Regions from separate parts of the Salinivibrio costicola subsp. alcaliphilus genome, predicted to be linked through region 2. Evidence: predicted binding sites of a transcription regulator. Region 2 holds the regulator's gene; the other holds the start of a gene.
What was found. Region 2 encodes MetJ, which represses methionine synthesis genes. Its sites were predicted from a motif close to TTAGACNTNTANANGTCTAA; they were not measured.
Positions count from the first base shown of each region.

Region 1: the regulator MetJ is predicted to act here: its motif matches at 3,510-3,529, upstream of metN (methionine ABC transporter ATP-binding protein MetN).

Region 1 covers NZ_MUFR01000030.1:28,624-39,140, forward strand. Annotated here, with positions in the region: gene pta (phosphate acetyltransferase) at 1-1,488, shown strand, start outside; gene BZJ21_RS10990 (amidohydrolase) at 1,612-2,745, shown strand; gene BZJ21_RS10995 (LysE family translocator) at 2,746-3,384, opposite strand; gene metN (methionine ABC transporter ATP-binding protein MetN) at 3,648-4,682, shown strand; gene BZJ21_RS11005 (methionine ABC transporter permease) at 4,672-5,358, shown strand; gene metQ (methionine ABC transporter substrate-binding lipoprotein MetQ) at 5,413-6,228, shown strand; gene BZJ21_RS11015 (GlxA family transcriptional regulator) at 6,313-7,296, opposite strand; gene BZJ21_RS11020 (MBL fold metallo-hydrolase) at 7,391-8,167, opposite strand; gene BZJ21_RS11025 (GlxA family transcriptional regulator) at 8,378-9,325, shown strand; gene BZJ21_RS11030 (BCCT family transporter) at 9,406-10,517, opposite strand, start outside.
Region 2 covers NZ_MUFR01000002.1:76,701-87,217, reverse strand. Annotated here, with positions in the region: gene BZJ21_RS01110 (O-acetylhomoserine aminocarboxypropyltransferase/cysteine synthase family protein) at 94-1,371, shown strand; gene BZJ21_RS01105 (PadR family transcriptional regulator) at 1,430-1,978, shown strand; gene metF (methylenetetrahydrofolate reductase) at 2,075-2,974, opposite strand; partial or broken gene BZJ21_RS01095 (bifunctional aspartate kinase/homoserine dehydrogenase II) at 3,256-5,682, opposite strand; gene metB (cystathionine gamma-synthase) at 5,773-6,933, opposite strand; gene metJ (met regulon transcriptional regulator MetJ) at 7,120-7,437, shown strand; gene BZJ21_RS01080 (malic enzyme-like NAD(P)-binding protein) at 7,521-8,765, opposite strand; gene rpmE (50S ribosomal protein L31) at 9,021-9,236, opposite strand; gene priA (primosomal protein N') at 9,457-10,517, shown strand, end outside.

The DNA of each region.
Region 1 (10,517 bases), on a different contig from region 2:
ATCGACCTGATCGCGACCCGTGCTAGCGATATGGCCAAGCACTTGAACGCCACTATTATCAACGAAGGCGAAATTCACTCACGTCGCATCAAGAGCATTACTTTCTGTGCGCGTTCAATCCCTAATATGGTTGAACACTTCCGCCCAGGCTCCTTGCTCGTGACTTCGGCTGACCGCCCTGACGTGATCGTCGCCGCGTGTCTGGCTGCGATGAACGGCGTAGAAATCGGTGCCTTGTTGCTGACCGGTGGTTATGCCATCCCTGATCAGTTAAAAGCCCTGTGTGACCGCGCGTTTGAAACCGGTCTTCCAGTATTTACCACTGCAGGTAACACCTGGCAGACGTCGCTCAATCTGCAAAGCTTTAGCCTTGAAGTGCCGGCTGACGATAAAGCCCGTGTTGAGTTTGTGAACGACCACGTTGCTGGCCACATTGATGGCAACTGGATTGAATCACTCAGCTCAGGGTCGAACCGCGAACGTCGCCTCAGTCCACCCGCGTTCCGTTATCAGCTGACCGAATTTGCACGTCGAGCCGCTAAGCGCATTGTGCTACCCGAAGGTGACGAGCCACGCACCATCAAGGCCGCCGCTATCTGTGCTGAGCGTAAAATTGCCGAGTGTGTGCTTTTGGGTAACCCAGAAGAAATAAAACGCGTTGCCGATCAGCAAGGTGTCACCTTGGGCGCTGGCGTAGAAATTATCGACCCGGTAAAAGCACGCGATAAATACGTGGCACGCTTGGTCGAGCTGCGTAAGAGCAAAGGTATTACCGAGGTCATTGCCCAAGAGCACCTCGAAGATACCGTGGTACTGGGTACCATGATGCTAGAAGCGAACGAAGTGGATGGCCTGGTATCGGGCGCGGTTCATACCACCGCCAACACCATCCGTCCACCGCTGCAAATCATCAAAACCGCACCGAACGCTTCTTTGGTCTCATCAGTATTCTTTATGCTGCTGCCTGAGCAAGTGCTGGTATACGGTGACTGTGCGATTAACCCGGATCCAAATGCTGAACAACTGGCTGAAATCGCGATCCAATCTGCCGATTCTGCCGCGGCATTCGGTATTGAACCGCGCGTAGCGATGATCTCTTACTCGACCGGTAGCTCAGGCAAAGGGGCAGACGTGGATAAAGTCCGCGAAGCCACCCGTCTTGCCCAAGAGAAGCGTCCTGATCTGATCATCGATGGCCCACTGCAGTACGACGCCGCTATCATGGAAAATGTCGCGAAATCAAAAGCGCCAGATTCGCCTGTTGCCGGTAAAGCCACCGTGTTCGTCTTCCCAGACTTGAACACAGGTAATACCACATACAAAGCGGTACAGCGTTCTGCCGAGTTGGTCTCTATCGGTCCAATGCTGCAAGGCATGCGTAAGCCAGTCAACGACCTGTCTCGCGGCGCCTTGGTAGACGATATTGTCTATACCGTGGCACTGACAGCGATTCAGGCTAAGCAAGCCGAAGACAACGGCCAAGCGTAACCCACGCTCAGCCCAGAAAGAGCAAAAGCCAGCACATGTTGCTGGCTTTTTTTTGCGTTTAACTTCACAACGTGACGCCCCAAAGCGATCTAGCATAGCCTTTCCATCCTTGTTTTGGAGTCGATGATGGCGATTGATTTTGATCCCCTGGCGTTTAGGCATGCCCTGCACCAATACCCTGAACTGTCCAATCACGAAGCGCAAAGTGCGCGCACCATTGCCGCCCAACTGCGCGACTTTGGTCTCACCCCCCATACCGACGTGGGCGGTCATGGTATTGTGGTAGACATTGCAGGTCGCGAGCCAGGGCCAACCACCTTGTTACGCGCCGATTTTGATGCGTTACCCATTCACGAACACACCCAACTTGATTATGCATCCTGTCACGATGGCATCATGCATGCCTGCGGTCACGATGGCCATGCTGCCGCCTTGCTTGCCGTCGCTGCTCAGCTATGCCAAACACCCCCTAAACAGGGGACTGTGATCCTCGCTTTTCAGCCTGCTGAAGAAACCGGCGAAGGCGCGGCACGTCTGTGTGCCGATCCGCTTTTAGTAACCCGCCACATCGACAATGTCTATGCCTTTCATAATCTGCCAGGCTTTGCCCAACATAAGATAGTGGTGCGCCCAAGTACCTTTGCCTGCGCCTCAACCGGCGTTGCGATTCGGTTGTACGGCAAAACCTCCCATGCCGCTTACCCAGAGCGCGGGGTCAGTCCGGCAAACGCCATGAGTGACGTGATGCGTATGCTCACACAGCTTCCTGACGCTTATCCTTCCACGTTCAGCTTAGTGACGCTAGTTCACGCCCAACTTGGCGACCCCGCGTTTGGCGTTGCGCCCGGCGAGGCCACCGTAATGGCGACCCTACGCAGCGACGACAACGCCACGTTTCATGCCATGCAAACCCGGTTAGTCGATCACGTAAACGCTATCGCCAACCGAGCAAAATTAACCGTGGATCTAAGTTGGCACGAGCCGTTTATTGCCGCCGAAAACAGCACAGCGCATAACCAAGTCGTGGTCAACGCGGCGCAATCGCTGGGGTTAGAGGTTCACTGGCTTAAGGAGCCCATGCGTTGGTCAGAAGATGTCGCCGAATTTCTTGCCCGTTGGCCCGGCGCATTATTTGGCATTGGCAGCGGCGAGCATCACCCACAGTTGCACAACCCTGACTATGACTTCCCGGATGCGATTTTAGCGACCGCCAACGCACTATTTTGCAGAGTGATTACACACCATCACGGCCGTTAATTACCCCAACGCCAGCCAAAAGCCGACGCCGATCATCAAGGTGCCGGCGATTCGGTTCAGCAATTGCACATTACCCTTTTGCTGCAAAAACTGACGTAAGGTGCGCCCACCGCTGGCATACAGCATAAGACAACTGAATTCCGTGCAAAGAATGATCAACACCAGCACGCTCAGCTGACTGGGCAATGAGATCGCAGGGTTAATAAACGGCGGCAACAGTGAGATCATAAAGGCCCAGCCTTTCGGGTTGGCTATCGCAGTGACAAAACCTTGTGCCGCCAACGATAACGCAGAGATATCATTCGGCGCCGACGTCTCTTCCTTTGGGATCGCCATTTTGCCACGCGATCGCCACATTTGTACGCCGAGATACGCCAGATACGCGCCCCCCACATACTTAAACACCTGAAACACGCTAGGATAGTTCAGCATCACGGCCGCCACCCCTACCACTGACGCAATCGCCACAAGGCCGACGCCAATGAGCTCGCCCCACATCATATGTAGGCTACGCTTAACTCCGATAGTCATCCCCAGGGTCATGGATAGTGTCATACACATTCCCGGTGTGATTGACACAAAAAAGAAGGTGGGAATAAATAGCGTCAACATCGTGGTATCAATCAAGGCAGTTGGCATATCACTTAATCAGAACAAAGAGTTAGAAAGGCTATTAGTGAACACGCTTTAGTCGATGAGATCAAGCATGCTTGAGATCTCGTTGACTGTTTTATTTATAACCAACCGATTAGCCTTATTGCCATTTAGACGTCCGGAAGTAAAAATATCCATTGACTTCATTTTACCTAACTCATAGCATCAATAACCAGAACGACAGCAAGAGCGCGGGATAGACCGCTGAGTCAGTCGGCTGTGATCAAATTTATCGCCAAGGACATGTGATGATTGAGATATCCAAACTCAACAAGGTATTCGAACTCGGGGAGCGCCGAATTCATGCCCTTAACGACATCAACTTATTTATCCCGAAAGGAAAAGTATTTGGTGTGATCGGTGCCTCTGGTGCCGGCAAAAGTACGCTGATCCGAATGGTTAACCTGCTCGAGCGCCCAACCAGCGGCACGGTAAAGGTAGGAGGCGTTAACCTCACCGCGTTATCCAATCGCGATCTGACCCAAGCTCGCCGTCAAATCGGGATGATTTTCCAACACTTTAACCTACTGTCATCGCGATCGGTCTTCGACAACATCGCCCTACCGCTTGAACTGAGCGGCGCGAGCAGTGACGCGATCGAAACCCGAGTCACCGAGTTACTCGATTTAGTCGGTTTAGCCGACAAGCGTCATGTCTATCCGGCTAGCCTCAGTGGCGGACAAAAACAACGTGTCGCGATTGCCCGCGCACTGGCGCCAAGCCCAGACGTATTATTGTGTGATGAAGCCACTAGCGCACTGGATCCTGCTACGACACAATCGATTTTGTCACTGCTACAAACCATTAATGAAAAGCTCAACCTGACCATTTTATTGATCACCCACGAAATGGACGTGGTGAAGCGCATTTGTCACGACGTTGCCATTATTGGTGACGGTGAATTGGTCGAATCTGGCCCGGTGGGCGACATTTTCGCCCATCCGAAATCCGACTTAGCGAAACAATTTATCCGCTCAACCTTGGATTTATCGGTGCCTTATGACTATGCCCAACGCTTAAAAGAAACCTACTTTGACGGCAGCTACCCCTTGGTGCGCCTAGAATTTACCGGCGCTACCGTGGATGATCCATTGATCAGTCAAATATCAAGGCTGTTTGATATCGACATCAGCATTTTAAGCTCTGATATCGACTACGCTGGCGGCGTCAAATTCGGCTTATTACTGGCAGAGATTATGGGCCCGAAAAAAGCGGTCGAAGACGCCATCCACTATCTCAACCAGCACCATGTCAACACGGAGGTACTTGGCTATGTTGATTGATCAACTTATAAATTGGGTCAACGAAAACAACGCCCTGCTTAACTTGCTTGCCGAAGCCACAGGTCAAACTCTGTATATGGTCTTTGCCTCCGGCCTGATAGGCTTTGCCATTGGGATCCCATTAGGTGTGATGCTACACGTCACCAAAAAAGGGGGGCTGCTAGCGCAACCCAAGTTTAATCAAGCGCTCGGCGCGGTGGTGAATATTGGTCGCTCGATCCCCTTTATTATCTTGTTGGTTGCGATTATTCCCTTTACCCGCCTGCTCGTCGGCACCTCGATTGGAACAGCGGCAGCAATTGTCCCGCTGACAGTGGGCGCCATCCCTTTCGTTGCACGTCTGGTCGAAGCGGCGCTTTTAGAGCTGCCACCGGGATTAGAAGAAGCAGCCAAAGCCATGGGCGCTACCCCCTTGCAAATTATCTATAAAGTACTCGTACCCGAAGCGCTACCTGGCATTATTAATGGCGCAACCATTACCTTGGTCACCCTCGTCAGCTACTCTGCTATGGCTGGAGCCGTGGGCGGTGGCGGCCTAGGCGATGTCGGTATCCGCTACGGCTACCAGCGCTTTGATACCACGGTTATGCTGATCACCGTTGTCATGCTAGTCGTGCTGGTACAAGCCATACAATCTTTAGGCGATTATTTGGTACGCCGAACCGATCACCGATAATAAGACACAACACTTACCGTAAACGACGGACAATTTTATCAAGGGAGACAGACAATGAAGACCACCATTAAAACACTTTTAACCACCTTAGGCCTCGCCTCCACACTCCTACTCACCGGGTGCGGAGAAAAAGAGCAAGCCGCTAGCAATGCCAACAGCATCACCGTGGGCGTGATGGCAGGCGAAGAAGCACAAGTGGCCGAGCACGCAGTAAAAGAAGCCAAGAAGTTAGGCCTCGACGTTGAGCTGATCACCTTTACCGATTATGTGTCGCCCAACGCGGCACTCGACGATGGATCGGTTGATGTGAATGCCTTTCAGCACAAACCTTACTTAGACGCGCAAATCAAAGATCGCGGCTACGAGTTTGCGATTGCTGGCAACACCTTTGTGTACCCGATTGCGGCCTATTCTTATAAGTTAGATAGCGTGGCCGATCTCCCAGAAGGCGGTAAAATTGCCGTGCCAAACAACCCATCGAACCTAGGCCGTTCACTGGTATTGCTTGAGCAACAAGGCATCATCAAGCTCAAAGAAGGTGCTGGAATCAGCGCTACCAAGCTCGATATCGTTGAGAACCCGAAAAACGTTGAAATCATCGAGCTAGAAACCCCACAACTGCCTCGCTCACTGGAAGACGTAGACTTGGCCATCATCAACAATACCTTTGCCGCTGGCATCGGCCTAACCCCAAGCAAAGACGGCCTGTTTGTTGAAGGGAAGGACTCACCCTACGTGAACCTGATTGTAGCCCGCAAAGACAACGTAGACGCAGAGAACGTGAAAACCTTTGTAAAAGCCTACCAAACTGACGCGGTTTACAACGCCGCGATGGAAGTCTTTGACGGCGCGGTGGTGAAAGGCTGGTAAGCCACTACGCGTAACATACTGAAATAATAAAGCCCGTGCTGAAAAGCGCGGGCTTTTTGATGCAGAGAACAACCCAACTGACACTTAGGTCTGATTATTGGATTGACGATAAAACGCTTTTCTCCACTGATTAGGCGTCACTTCATAGCGCGCTTTAAACTTTTCTCTGAACATAAGCACCGAGCTAAAGCCTGTTTTTTCGACAACCTGCTCGATAGATAAGTCCGTAGATTCAAGCAAATCTTGAGCGACATTTAGTCGCTCGGTGGTCAACCACTCTCCGAATGACATTCCTGTCGCCCGGCTAAATTTTCTGGTAAACGTGCGGCGGGTCATCATCACAGACTCGGCGAGCACATCCAATGAGTGCTTTTGACTGAGGTTACGTCTGATATTCTCCATTAACGCATTGATACGAGAATCGGATGACGTCACCGGTATGGGTTGGTCGATAAACTGAGCTTGTCCACCATCACGATATGGCGGCACGACCATTCTTCTTGCCACTCGGTTTGCAATGGTACTGCTGTAGAACTTGCGGAAAATATAGAGACAACAGTCAATCCCGGCAGCCGTACCTGCTGAAGTGATCACGCGATTATCCTCAACATACAAGGCATTCGTATCCAGCAAAACACACGGAAACCGTTGACTAAAGTCTTGTTCTAGTTCCCAATGTGTCGACGCTCGCCTTCCTACCAGCAAGTCCGCATAGGCAAGCACATAGCTGCCAAGACATAAACCAACAACGAATGCGCCTCGGGCATGAGCACGTTGAAGCGCAGCAAGCAGTGCTTCATTGGGGCGTTCATCAATGGTTCGCCAATAGGGAATGACGATGATGTCGCTGTGCGCTAGCGCATCCAGCTGATGCTCAGTATGAATTTCCATACCAATATCGGAAAGAATGGGACCAGGTTCTCCTGCGACTAACTTGAGGTCAAAAAAAGCCTCATTCAACGTGCTAGGCCCAAACACAATACTCGGGACGGAAATATGAAATGGGCTAAAGTGATTAAAAACGACAATAGCCACCGAGGGGAGTTTGTTACTGTCTGTGGGATACATAGGCCATTTCCATCGTTAAAACACAGAGTAATGAAGACGCACTACTCTGTGTTGCTCACCAGCACAGCATCTTATGATGCTTTATTGACCCACCCTAAAGGGTCACTGTCTCACCATCTTCTGGCACAAACACACATTCATGGATCATGTTTGCTTTTGCATAAGCGCGCATTTCTTGCGTTGTTACCAACGCATGATTCACAGCCCCCATATGTGTGGCGACAATTTTAGCTTCAGGCAGCACTTGATGTGTTTTGAGCACATCTTCCTTACCCATGATAATAGGGCCGAAACCAAGGACATGTGCCCAACCTGTGTTGAGAATAACCACACCTGGCTGTTGTTTTATCATGGTTTGTTCAACACTTGGGATCCAGATCGTATCACCAACCAAATACAGCTTTTCCTCCGTCGCGTGCGAGAAGATAACCCCCGTCACTTCACCTAATATGTCCGCCATTTGTTCATTTTGAAAAGCAGCATCAGAGCCGTGTTGGCATACCGTGCGGATAAATGAAATACCTTGATAATCCACCTCTTCAGAAAAGATCTGCACATTGGTAAACCCTTGAGAGCGTAAAATGGCCTCATCCCGCTCATGTTGCACAAAAATCGTTTTATCTTTGGGGATTATGTTCACGGCAGCCTCATCCCAGTGATCTGGGTGCGTATGAGTTAATAACACCGCGTCCACATCGATAATACTTTCAATCGGTAAAGGTAATTCAACGGTGGGGTTCGATAGGTGCGAATTGGCTGTGCCTTCAAAGCCGGGGTACGTCCCCTTCGGGGCTAACATCGGGTCAATGAGGAATTTTTTACCTGCATATTCAATTATTTGTGTTGCATTACGAATTTGTGTGATTTTCATGATTGCGCTCCAGTGTCACTATGCTTTGCGTTAGTGACGAAATAATAAGCACCAAACCACACGCTCAAAAGTGGCTAAAAGGACATATAAGGATAGTATCGGGACAAAGACGCTCCCCCTTAACTTGACCCCCATAGCGGCGGCCAGTCATCATAGTTCATCACTCTTCACGTTTAGCTTGCGGTCATGCGTCTTGAATACACAGGTCCAATGCCGGAACGCCTCGGTTTTCTGCTACTCCCCCGCTTTTCGATGATGGCCTTTTTCTCTGCTGTCGAGCCATTGCGTATAGCCAACCAGATCAGCGGCGAATCGCTGTTTGATTGGCAAATGATCAGTGAAGACGGCAAGCCGGTGACGGCGTCCAACGGCATGTCACTGCTGGCCGACACAGCCATCGACGCCGTGCATGATCTTCCCTCACTCGCGGTCTGTAGCGGTTTTGATCCTGAAGCTTACCTTAGTCGTCCTTTGATGCGTTGGCTGCACCGTCTTGATGCGGCAGGCTGCGTGCTGGGCGGACTCGATACCGGCTGCTTTTTGTTGGCCGCTGCCGATCTGCTCAAGGGCGAGCGGGTCACCCTGCATTGGGAAAGTTTGCCCTCGTTTCAAGAGCGCTTCCCAGAGGTGAGAACCTCAGATGAGCTGTTTGAACTGGGACCGCGGCGCTTCTCCTGCGCAGGGGGCGCAGCGGCGATGGACATGGCGCTCGATGTGATTGCGCGTCGCCACGGCACCCAATTGGCCATCGACGTCTCCGAGCAGCTGGTACATGAGCGCATTCGTACTCGACGCGATCAGCAGCGAATGACGTTAGCGCGCCGCTTGGGCACCCATCGCCGACGTTTGGTCGAAGCGGTGGATGTGATGGAGCGCCATATAGAATCGCCCTTGTCCTTGGCAGAAGTCGCTGAGCGCAGTGGTATCTCGCTTCGTCACCTACAACGCCTTTTTGAAAGCGAGCTTAATCAGTCGCCGCGCAGCTGGTATTTGGGATTGCGGCTAGATCGTGCCCGTTACTTGCTTAAAGAAACCGATCTCGATGTGTTAACGGTGGGATTGGCCTGTGGCTTTAGCTCAAGCTCGAGTTTTTCCCGCGCGTTTCGCACCCATTACGGCGTGTCACCGCGTCAAATGCGCAAAACCCAAAGCCAGTAAAAGAAGAAAAATAAGATAGATAAAAAAGCCGCTCACCCCACCACCTTAATCGGCAACGGAATGAGCAGCTTGTTTCGCGGCTAGCTTTTTTTAGCCGCGACGAGCGAGCGGCGCGATTCACCAAACAGTGAGATCAGCACCCCGGCGGTCATCACCAGGATCACCACGCTCAGTGGCAAGGCCGCGGCGATCAATGCTGTTTGTAGCGCTTTAAGGCCGCCGGCCATCAGCAGCGTTGCAGCGACTAAGCCAATCACCACGCCCCAAAGCACCCGGAAACGCTTCGGTGGCTCTTCATCACCCAGTGACAAAATCGTCGTCAGCACTAAGGTGCCTGAATCAGACGAGGTCACAAACCAGCTCATCAACAAGAACACCATCAGGGCTGAGAGTATCCAGCCGAACATCCCAGAACCTACGATCCCATCCGCTGCGGCAAATAATGCGGCGGGAAGCTCCCAAGCGTTCACCAAATCGATAATCCCAGCACTGCCGACGCCACCACTGGCATACAGCTCTTGGTAGATGGCATTGCCACCGAAGATAACCAGCCAGACAAAGATCAGTAAGGTGGGCACAAATAACACGCCCAGCACAAACTCACGCAGGGTGCGCCCTTTGGAAATACGCGCAATAAATAGCCCAACAAAAGGCGCCCAAGCCAGCCACCAGCCCCAATAGAAAATGGTCCAGGCCTGCTGCCACTCCACCGTGCCCGGCTCATCAGCAAACCACAGCCCCATCGGGATAAAGTTAATTGCATAATCGAGCAAGGTTTCGCCGAACGCGCTGATCAGCCAAAGTGTGGGGCCGCCAATGAAAAAGATACCGACTACCAGCACCGACACCCAAATGTTCATCTGGGAGATAATACGGATCCCACGGCGCACCCCGGATACCGCCGACACAATCGAGATCGCCGAAATCACTGCAATCAAGATCAACTGCGTCGACAAACCGGAGGTGATACCGATCAGGCGCTCCAGCCCCACCGCCATTTGACTGACGCCGAGACCGAGCGAGGTCGCGACGCCGAACACGCAACCCAGTACACCGAGGATATCGAAAAGATGCCCCCAAGCGCCGTAAATGCGCTCGCCAATGAAAGGATAAAGCGCCGAGCGCAGCGCCAGTGGCAGTTGCTTACGGTAGGCAAAATACGCCAGCGACATGCCGACAATCACGTAGATAG
Region 2 (10,517 bases):
TCTAAGGCTTGCTGTTACATTGATAGTATTATTACTATGGAAGGTCGCGGTGACGCGATTTAACAACGCAAAGGAAAACGCAAAGGAATTGCCATGAAAGACGAAACCCTCTCGATTCATCACGGTTATCAGACCGATCCGACCACCAAATCAGTCGCTACCCCCATCTATCAAACCGTCGCCTATGAGTTTGATAACGCCCAACATGGTGCTGATCTGTTTAACCTCGATGTGCCGGGCAATATCTATTCGCGGATCATGAATCCCACCAACGATGTATTAGAACAACGTGTGGCGGCATTAGAGGGCGGTATCGCAGGCCTATGCGTCAGTGCTGGCGCCGCGGCAATTACCTATGCAATCCAAACCCTAGCCAAGGCCGGTGATAACATCGTCGCCACACCACAGCTTTACGGCGGCACCTATACCTTGTTTGCTCATATGCTCCCCGAACAAGGCATTGAAGTACGTTTTGCCCAAAGTGACGACGCCAGTGCGATTGAAGCGCTGATTGATGCCAATACCAAAGCGGTGTATTGCGAATCGGTTGGTAATCCGGCCGGCAATATTGCCGATATCCCCGGTCTTGCCAAGGTTGCCCACGCGCACGGTGTCCCTTTGGTGGTCGACAATACCGTGGCGACGCCCGTGCTATGCAAACCGATTGAACATGGCGCCGATATCGTGGTGCACTCGCTAACCAAATACATTGGCGGCCATGGCACCACCCTAGGCGGTATGATCGTTGATGGCGGCACCTTTGATTGGGTGGCACATCAAGCCCGCTTCCCGCAATTTTCACAGCCCGAGCCGGCGTATCACGGCGTGGTCTATAGCGATACCTTTGGTCCGGCGGCATTTATTGCCCGCGCGCGTACCGTGCCTTTACGTAACAGCGGCGCCGCCTTATCGCCGATGAACGCCTTTATGTTGATGCAAGGTCTCGAAACCTTGAGCCTGCGTATGGAGCGTCACTGCGAGAATGCCAAAGCGGTGGCGGATTACCTTGCCAGTCATCCAGCGGTGGCATGGGTGAACTATGCCGGTCAACAAACTCATCCTCATTACCAACGTGCCCAGTCGCTTATCCGCGGTGGACTGCCCGCATCACTGCTGTCTTTCGGCTTAAAAGGTGGCTTTGATGAGGGGGTACAGTTTTATGATGCGCTGAATGTATTTAAACGCCTGGTCAATATTGGTGATGCTAAGTCACTTGCTTGCCATCCCGCCTCTACCACCCATCGTCAACTGAATGCGCAAGAGCAAGCGAAGGCCGGGGTGACCCCAGAAATGATCCGTCTTTGTGTCGGCATTGAGCATATTGATGACATCATTGCCGACCTTGAACAAGCATTGAGTGCAGTAAAATAGCCCGAGATAGGCGACTCATGCGAACCGATTGTTATACCAATAAATGTGGATATAAAAGATGTCACTTCCCCATGTCATACTGACGGTACTCAGCAACTGCGAAGCCACGGGTTATGATATTACCAAGGCGTTTTCTACCACTATCAGTAATGTGTGGAAAGCCAGCCATCAACAGGTATATCGTGAACTGACTAAGCTCGCCGAGCGAGGCGCTGTGACCTATCGACTTGAGCCGCAAGTCGGCAAACCAGATAGAAAAGTCTATGCTATCACCCCTGTCGGCACCGAGGTGTTAGAGGCGTGGTTTATCCAAGCGCCTAAGCTGGCCCCGCCTCGCGACGAGTACGTCGCACGCCTACTCAGCTGTGAGGTCTTGGATCCCGCGCCGATGCTCGAGCATATCAATAACTTGATTGCGGAATCACAACAACTACTTAATCATTATGCTCTGCTTGAGCAGCGTGATTACGGTCAATCCACATCATTAACGCAACAGCAACGCCTCATGCGATTAGCATTACGACGCAGCATTCATCAACGTCGCGCTTGGATGGCCTGGGCGCAAGAAGTGCGCGATGAGCTTACGATGCTGGCGGCCAGCGCCTAATCAAAACAATAAACACAACTCGCAACCTAGGCGCCCCACGAAACGGGGCGCTTTTTTTGGCTCAAGGTAAACCGGTTTAGCGGTTTAGCGGTTTAGCTAAGGTGCGACAGCCAATGGGCGAACCCCCAAAGTATGGCAAAGTGCATAGGTCAATTCGGCCCGGTTGAGGGTATAAAAATGAAAATCTTTTACCCCTTCACGGCTGAGTACGCGCACCATATCGATAGCAATCGAAGCACCGACCATCTGCCGGGTCACAGGGTCATCCTCAAGACCTTGATACTGTTTGTGCATCCACTGTGGGACACGCACATGCGTCATTTGCGCAAACCGAGAAGCCTGCTTAAAGTTGGAGACGGGCAAAATCCCCGGCACAATCTCGACATCAATCCCCGCCGCCACACAGCGGTCACGAAAACGTAGGTAGCTTTCCACATCAAAGAAAAACTGGGTAATGGCACGACTGGCACCGGCATCGACTTTCCGTTTCAGATTAATGAGGTCCGCTTGCGCACTTTTCGCTTCCGGGTGCACTTCAGGATAAGCGGCGACAGAAATATCAAAGTCATGTTCTTCTTTGAGCAACCGCACCAAGTCCGCCGCATACATAGTCGGCTTTTTCTCCGGCGACGGTAAGTCTCCGCGCAAAGCCACAATGTCACGAATACCATTTTGCCAGTAGTCACGGGCAATATGGCGCAGCTCATCTTCAGTGGCATCGATACAGGTTAGATGGGGCGCCGCCGCGACCCCCGTTTGATCATGAATACTTTTCACGATGTCATGGGTGCGATCACGCTCACCAGAATTGGCGCCATAAGTCACTGACATAAACTTAGGTTTAAGCCCTTTGAGGCGATGCACGGAATTCCAGAGGGTTTCTTCCATACTGGGCGTGCTGGGCGGAAAAAACTCAAATGAGACGTTAATATCACCGTCTAAGTCGGCAATATTCTGATTAAGTGCATCAATGTGGCCTGCGTGCGTATAGCTCATACCCTCTCCCTGCAACCGGTTTTATTCGCGATCATGTGCGTTTTTGGTTTATACGTTTAGACGTCCATATGTCTAAAGGTTGTCGTTATTTGGGTGAAATGTCAACGATCTCGGCCATGAAAAGAACTCATAGTATTATGAAGATAGTCAACATGCAGGAAGCCACCGAGAGCAGCAGCCAAAAGCGCGTCATATAACGTGATCTTCAGATAAAAAAAAGCTGTCTTATGTGGAGTAAGACAGCTTTCACGTTTGCGAAGATCACGTTTACTAAAAGGACATTAGTGAAGACGCCCAATTAAGCGATTCAAATCCGATTGTATCGCCCCAGCGGTGACATCCCGCCCCGCCCCCGGTCCGCGGATCACTAATGGATTTTCACGATACCATTGGCTTTCAATCGCAAACACATTATCACAGGGCAGTAGATGCGCCAGCGGATGCTCACTCGGTAAGGTTTCTAAGCTCACCTGCGCATTACCATTGGCTTCTAGACGCGCCACATAGCGCAACACGGCGCGATCTTGCTGCGATTTTTCCAATCGCTCCTGTAAACACGCATCCATTTGATGGGCGTTATCGAGAAACGCATCTAACGACAAAGATTGCAGCGCTGGCGGTATCAGTGACTCAACCTTGACCTGCTCGGGCTCCAATGACAGGCCCGCCTCTCTTGCGAGAATCACTAATTTACGCACCACGTCGGCACCCGACAGATCGTCACGCGGATCAGGTTCAGTTAGCCCTTGCTGCCATGCCTGTTCAAGTAAAGCACTGAACGGGACCTCGCCGGTGAATTGCAAAAAAAGCCAGGATAACGTGCCGGAAAAGATCCCTGAGAGTGCGAGGATATGATCACCGCTTTCACGTAAGTCTTGAACCGCATAGTTAATCGGCAGCCCAGCGCCTACCGTGGCGTTATATAACCAATGGCGCCCCGTTTTCGCAAACGCATGTTGAATCGCATGGTATTGTTCGGCCGGTGCCGCGCCGGCTTCTTTGTTGGCGGAGATTAAATGAAAACCATGCTCGGCGAGACGCGGATAGAGAGCTGCCAGTGAGGTATTGGCAGTGACATCCAAAATCACCACATCATCATAAGGATGATTCAATAAGCGTGTTAACCATTCATCATCAAAGTATGGCGTGCCATTGTCATCAAAGTCATCCCTGATCTGCATTGGATCGATGCCAGCAAAATCTAACCATTGATTACGACTATCTACCACAGAAATCAGCGACACCTCCTTGCCATGACGCTTTTCGAGGTGCGATTTTTGCTCGGCAAACAAGCTGAGCCAACGCGCGCCAATGTTTCCTTTTCCTACCAACACCAAGCCAATGCGACGTTAGGCTTGGAACAGCGCATCATGCAAGCTGGCCACAAGGGCAGGCGTATGCACTTGACGCAAAATCGCCACCATGCTCAGTCCAGATGCAGATTCACTGATAAACTCTACAGGCTGTGACTTCAGCTGCTGATAAAAACCATGACAGTGCACGGGATTATTGACCACGCCGGCTCCGACGGCAGCAACCATGTTAAACCCTTCGCGCAGCTTCAACTCCGCGGATAGCCCGGCATCCTGGATCTGGGCCATGACCGAGGCCACGACCTCCGCCGTAAAGGCCAGCAAGATACGATACTGATCATCTTGATAATCCGTCGCCAGTGGTTGCACTTTCAGCTGAGAGAGGATGCGGCTCAACTCTTGTTTAATTGCCTGAAAATCTTGCCCGCGGGCGACATCAAACTGCAATAGGCACACATCATCCAAAGATGTAATGATTTTTGCCCCGCGTCCGGTAGCCAGTACACGCTCTATATGGGTCGAGCCACTATCGGGGGCCTGGGTACAACGTAAGGTCAGATCGGTCGCACTTTGCGCCACAGGCTGTAAAGTACGGCTATGAAGCACGGGCGCCGCCAAGCGTGCCAATTCGCCTGCTTCATCCAATCGGATTAAGGGTAACAAGCAAGCATTATCGACATGGCGTGGATCCGCGCTGTATACACCGGCAACATCACTCCATATAGTCACGCGGCGGACCCCCGCTAACGCACCGAGTACCGTGGCCGAATAATCTGACCCGTTACGCCCCAAAAGTACGGTTTCCCCAGCTTGATTTTGCGCCATAAACCCCGTAATAACGACGTGAGATTGCGTGTGCTGAGAAAGTTGCTGCCGTAATAGTGGCCATGATGCGCCGCGATCGACCTCAGGTTGAGCCGCACGTTCCGCGCGTAAACAGTGGCGCGAGTCCAACATCACCGCCTGACGACACTGCTGATTAAGCAGCGCAGCTAATAAACGCGCCGACCAAACCTCTCCGAACCCTTGCACATCGGCTTGTACGCTGTCGCTCAGCGCTGTCTCCCCGAGCGACGCGATCGTCGCGATGTCAGCAGATAAGGCATCAACCAACTGTTGTTTGTGATCACCGTTGATCAGATTTTCAATCAAGTCTTGCTGAAAGGCACGGACGCCTTGCAAGGTCTCATGCGCCAACCGGCCATCTTTGCCCAGTTGAGCGAGCCAAGCAATGAGCTGATTGGTCGTTTTCCCCGCCGCAGAGACCACAATTAAGTCGTGCGCCTTTGCATGCGCCGTCAGCACATCGACCACACGGCGATAACAATCTGGGCTCGCTAAACTGCTGCCACCAAATTTATGCAATTGGCGTTGTGATTCGGGGGCGGTGTCCATCGGTTGCGCGTGCATGGCGAGGTCTCTCTTGGTCTCAATAAATATCAATAAAGCGGCGTGCTATGACAGCAACACCTATAGCAATCGGTTTTACTGGTTAGCTAAATGGGCGAAGGCATGCGCCAAATCGGCCACTAAGTCTTCTGCGTCTTCTAGTCCAATAGAAAAACGCAACAACGTCGGGGTAATGCCAGCCTCGGCTTGCGCGTCATCACTCATCGCACGATGGGTCATTGACCCTGGATGCGTGACCAGACTTTCTACCCCGCCCAGCGACTCGGCAAGCGCAAATAAAGATAAGCCTTCAATAAAACGTGCGATCCCAGCGGAGTCCGTGTCCAGCTCGAGGCTGAGCATACTACCAAATCCAAACTGCTGACGGGCGGCAATCTCATGGCCTGGATGTGTCGCCAAACCGGGATAGTAGAGTTGCCGCACCGCAGGGACTGTTTGCAAATAGGTTAATACCGCTTGCGTATTTTGCTGATGTTGTTTAACCCGAGCGCCCAAGGTACGCAACCCTCGCAATGTCATATAACTGTCAAAGGCGTTGCCTGTCGCGCCCAAGCAGTTGCCCCACCACGCTAATGTTGCAGCCAATTCAGGCGTCTTCGCCACTACAGCGCCACCGACAATATCAGAGTGACCATTAATAAATTTAGTAGTGGAATGCACGATGATGTCCGCACCCAGTGAAAAAGGCTGTTGGAGTGCTGGCGATAAAAAGGTGTTATCGACCACCACCCATGCCCCCACTTGGTGGGCCTGTTGGCAGATTTTAGCAATATCGACCACACGCAATAGCGGATTAGAGGGTGTTTCAACTAACACCAGTTTCGGCTGTTTTGCCAGCGCAGCGGTTAACGCCTGGTGATCAGATTGATCGACAAAACTGACCTGCCAAATCCCTTGCTTGGCGCGTGACTCTAACAAGCGATAGGTACCACCATAACAGTCGTGCGGTGCAACAATATGATCCCCTGCATCCAGTAAAGACAACACCAAGTTAATGGCTGCCATCCCACAGTTGGTCACCACGGCACCGGCTCCGCCCTCCAGTTCCGTTAACGCTTGCTCTAACTGAGCTCGAGTTGGATTGCCCCCACGGGCATAATCATAAGTGGGAACGTCGCCAAAAGCAGGAAAACGATAGTTGGTTGATAAATACAAAGGCGGCACAACCGCATGATGTTGCGTGTCAGTGCCAATTCCTGTTCGAACGGCAATGGTGTCGGTTTTTTTACCTGTCATGGTTCATCCTTGCTCTTGTTGCGCTGGCACGATTTACGTGATCCAGTCGTCATCATACTACCTTACCTCTGTACTTTTAGGACGTCAACACTTCTAGACGTCTAAACACCTTTGCATGTGGCGGTTAATATAGCTAAAATCTCCGCAGCATCATTCTGGGTATTCCATAATCAAGATAGGTGAGACATGGCGCAGTGGAACGGCGATTACATTAATCCGTATGCCGAACATGGTAAAAAGAAAGAGCAGGTAAAGAAGATCACCGTCTCTATCCCACTTAAAGTATTAAAAATTCTTACTGATGAGCGCACTCGCCGTCAGGTTCATAACCTGCGTCATGCGACCAACAGTGAGCTATTGTGTGAGGCATTTTTACATGCCTATACCGGGCAGCCTCTGCCAACCGATGACGACATCCGTAAGGATAAACCCGATAGCATTCCTGCCGAGGCACGTCGGATCATGGAAGAGTTGGGTATTGAGTTTGACGACAGTGAATACTAAACAAAAAAACCGCCATCGGCGGTTTTTTTATGGTAAGACACTGTTTTCTAATTACAACATGTTTTCTTTACAACATGTTTTCTTTACAACATATAGTTGTCTGGCATCTCAATACGGGCTACGCCGGTTTCGACGGCCGCAAGCGCCACGGCACGTGCTACCTTGGGCAGTAAACGGGCATCCATCGGCTTGGGAATGATGTAATCCGGGCCAAAACTGAGTGAAGACAAGCCCGCGGCATCTAAGACCGATTGTGGTACAGGCTCTTTCGCCAAACCACGAATCGCTTCAACGGCGGCCAACTTCATCGCATCATTAATCTCACTGGCACGCACATCTAATGCTCCCCGGAAAATAAACGGGAAACACAAGACGTTATTCACCTGATTCGGGTAATCCGAACGCCCCGTTCCAATGATCAGATCATCCCGGACTTGGTGCGCAACCTCTGGGTTAATTTCAGGATCTGGGTTTGAGCAGGCAAACACGACAGGCTTATCCGCCATCAGTTTTAATGCCTCAGGCGAGAGCAAATCCGGGCCTGATACGCCAACAAAGAGATCCGCACCTTCAATCACATCTTCGAGGGTACGCTTATCCGTGTTATTGGCAAACAGCTGCTTATACTTGTTAATGTCATCACGACGGGTGTGAATCACCCCTTTGCGATCCAGCATGTAAATCTTTTCGCGCTGGGCGCCACATTTAATCAATAGCTCCATACAGGCCACCGCAGCGGCACCCGCACCGAGACACACGATGGTGGCTTCACCAATATCTTTGCCTTGCAACTCGAGCGCGTTAAGCATCCCCGCAGCAGTGACAATCGCGGTACCATGTTGATCATCATGGAAGACAGGCACTTCACAGCGTTCAATCAGCTGCTTTTCGATCTCAAAACAATCTGGGGCTTTGATATCTTCAAGGTTGATACCGCCAAAGGTGTCAGCAATATTGGCTACGGTATCAACAAACTCATCGATGGTGCGGTGTTTAACTTCAATGTCGATCGAGTCCAAGCCGGCAAAACGCTTGAACAATAACGCTTTGCCTTCCATGACAGGCTTTGACGCCATCGGCCCTAAATTCCCTAACCCCAAAATCGCGGTGCCGTTTGAGATCACCGCAACCATATTGCCTTTACCGGTATAGCGATATACGGCATCCGCATCTTGGGCTATTTCACGCACAGGTTCAGCAACGCCTGGGCTGTAGGCGAGAGCAAGATCCGCCGCTGAATCAGCAGGCTTACTGAGTTCGACAGAGATTTTTCCGGGTGTAGGGTATGCATGATAATCCAGCGCTTGCTGGCGTTTATCGTCCGACATGTCGTTTTCCTAGTTATTATCGTGAAGGGGTAACCAATACCGGCAGGGAAGGATGACCGATATTAGCCAGACACTCTACAAACCACACAGGAAAGGTTTGTATAAGGGTAAAGATGGTAACGCAGCGGGGAAACGTCCACCAGTACTAACGCCGTATTCGCGATGATGCTCGGACCTGTTGTCCGAATACTAGGACGATACAATCAAAAAAAGGGACGCTGATGCGTCCCTTCTCTATATTCGGTCAATAGCTGCTTATTTTTTGCTGCTAAGGGCACCGAAACGTTTCTTAAAGCGATCAACACGGCCACCAGCATCAAGGATACGCTGCTTACCGGTGTAGAATGGGTGACATTTGTCACACACGTCTAGGTTGATGTTTTTACCTAGGGTTGTGCTGAACGCAAATTCGTTACCGCAAGAGCATTTTGCTGTGACGGCTTTGTACTCTGGATGGATACCAGCTTTCATAGGGATAACCTCATTTTAAAGGCCGTGTCGCTCTCCCGATCCTAAGCCGGGCACCACACGTCGTTAACAAATATTTTCTAAGGCGCGCAATTCTAATCAAGCCCCCTCGGTTTCGCAACTTTTTTGTGCAATCACCACGCCGCGTCACCGTACAACAAGGCTTTGCCAACCGAAGGCGAACCGTTACACTGAGCCCCCTTCTGGTCAATAAGATGTTGTGATGGAACAGTTTGCTCAGGTGGCCCTACCGGTCCCGTTAGCGAAAACTTTTGATTACCGAATCGGTGAGAATCAACACCCCATCATCGGTGGGCGGGTAAAAGTGCCCTTTGGCCGCCAGCACAAGGTTGGCATTGTCACCGGCTTATCCGCAACCGCCAGTGTGGACGCGAGCCAACTCAAGGTGCTCGATGCCGTATTGGATACCCAACCGGTTTGGACGCCCGGCGTCTATCATTTACTCCACTGGGCAAGCCGCTTTTATCATCATCCGCTAGGGGATGCGATGGGCGCTGTGATGCCAACCCTGCTTCGAAAAGGACGCCCTGCGGCATTACAACAGCAAAAATGGTGGCAAATTACCGAGTCAGGACAAAACCAACCCCTCTCGGGCCTGAGCCGTGCCCCTAAACAAGCTCGGGTGTTGCAGTTGCTCACACACGGCCCTGCCACCCATGCCGACTTGATCGAACAAGACATCGGCGCACCGGTGCTAAAAACCGTGGCCGAAAAAGGTTGGATAGCCCCCTACACACCACCGCTAAACGCTCAAGCCTGGCAACCGCATTTTGCCGTCACCGAAGACAAACCGGCACTCAACCATGAACAGGCGATGGCGGTTGCCACCATCAATGCCAATGACGGCTTTGCTTGTGCTTTACTCGAGGGGATCACCGGTTCAGGGAAGACAGAGGTCTACCTAAACGTGCTCGAACCTGTGCTTGCTCGCGGTGAACAAGCCTTAATTTTGGTACCAGAAATCGGCCTCACCCCACAAACCATTCGCCGGTTTGAGCGCCGCTTTCATGTCCCGGTAACCGTGATGCATTCAGGCTTAAATGATAACGATCGACTAAAAGCCTGGTTGGCCGCGCGCGAGAATCAAGCAGCAATCGTCATTGGTACACGGTCTGCCCTGTTCACGCCGATGGCTAATTTAGGCATTATCATTATTGACGAAGAGCATGACCCCTCGTATAAACAGCAAGATAGCTTTCGTTATCATGCCCGAGACTTAGCGGTTATGCGTGGTCATGAAGAAAAAGTGCCGGTGATACTCGG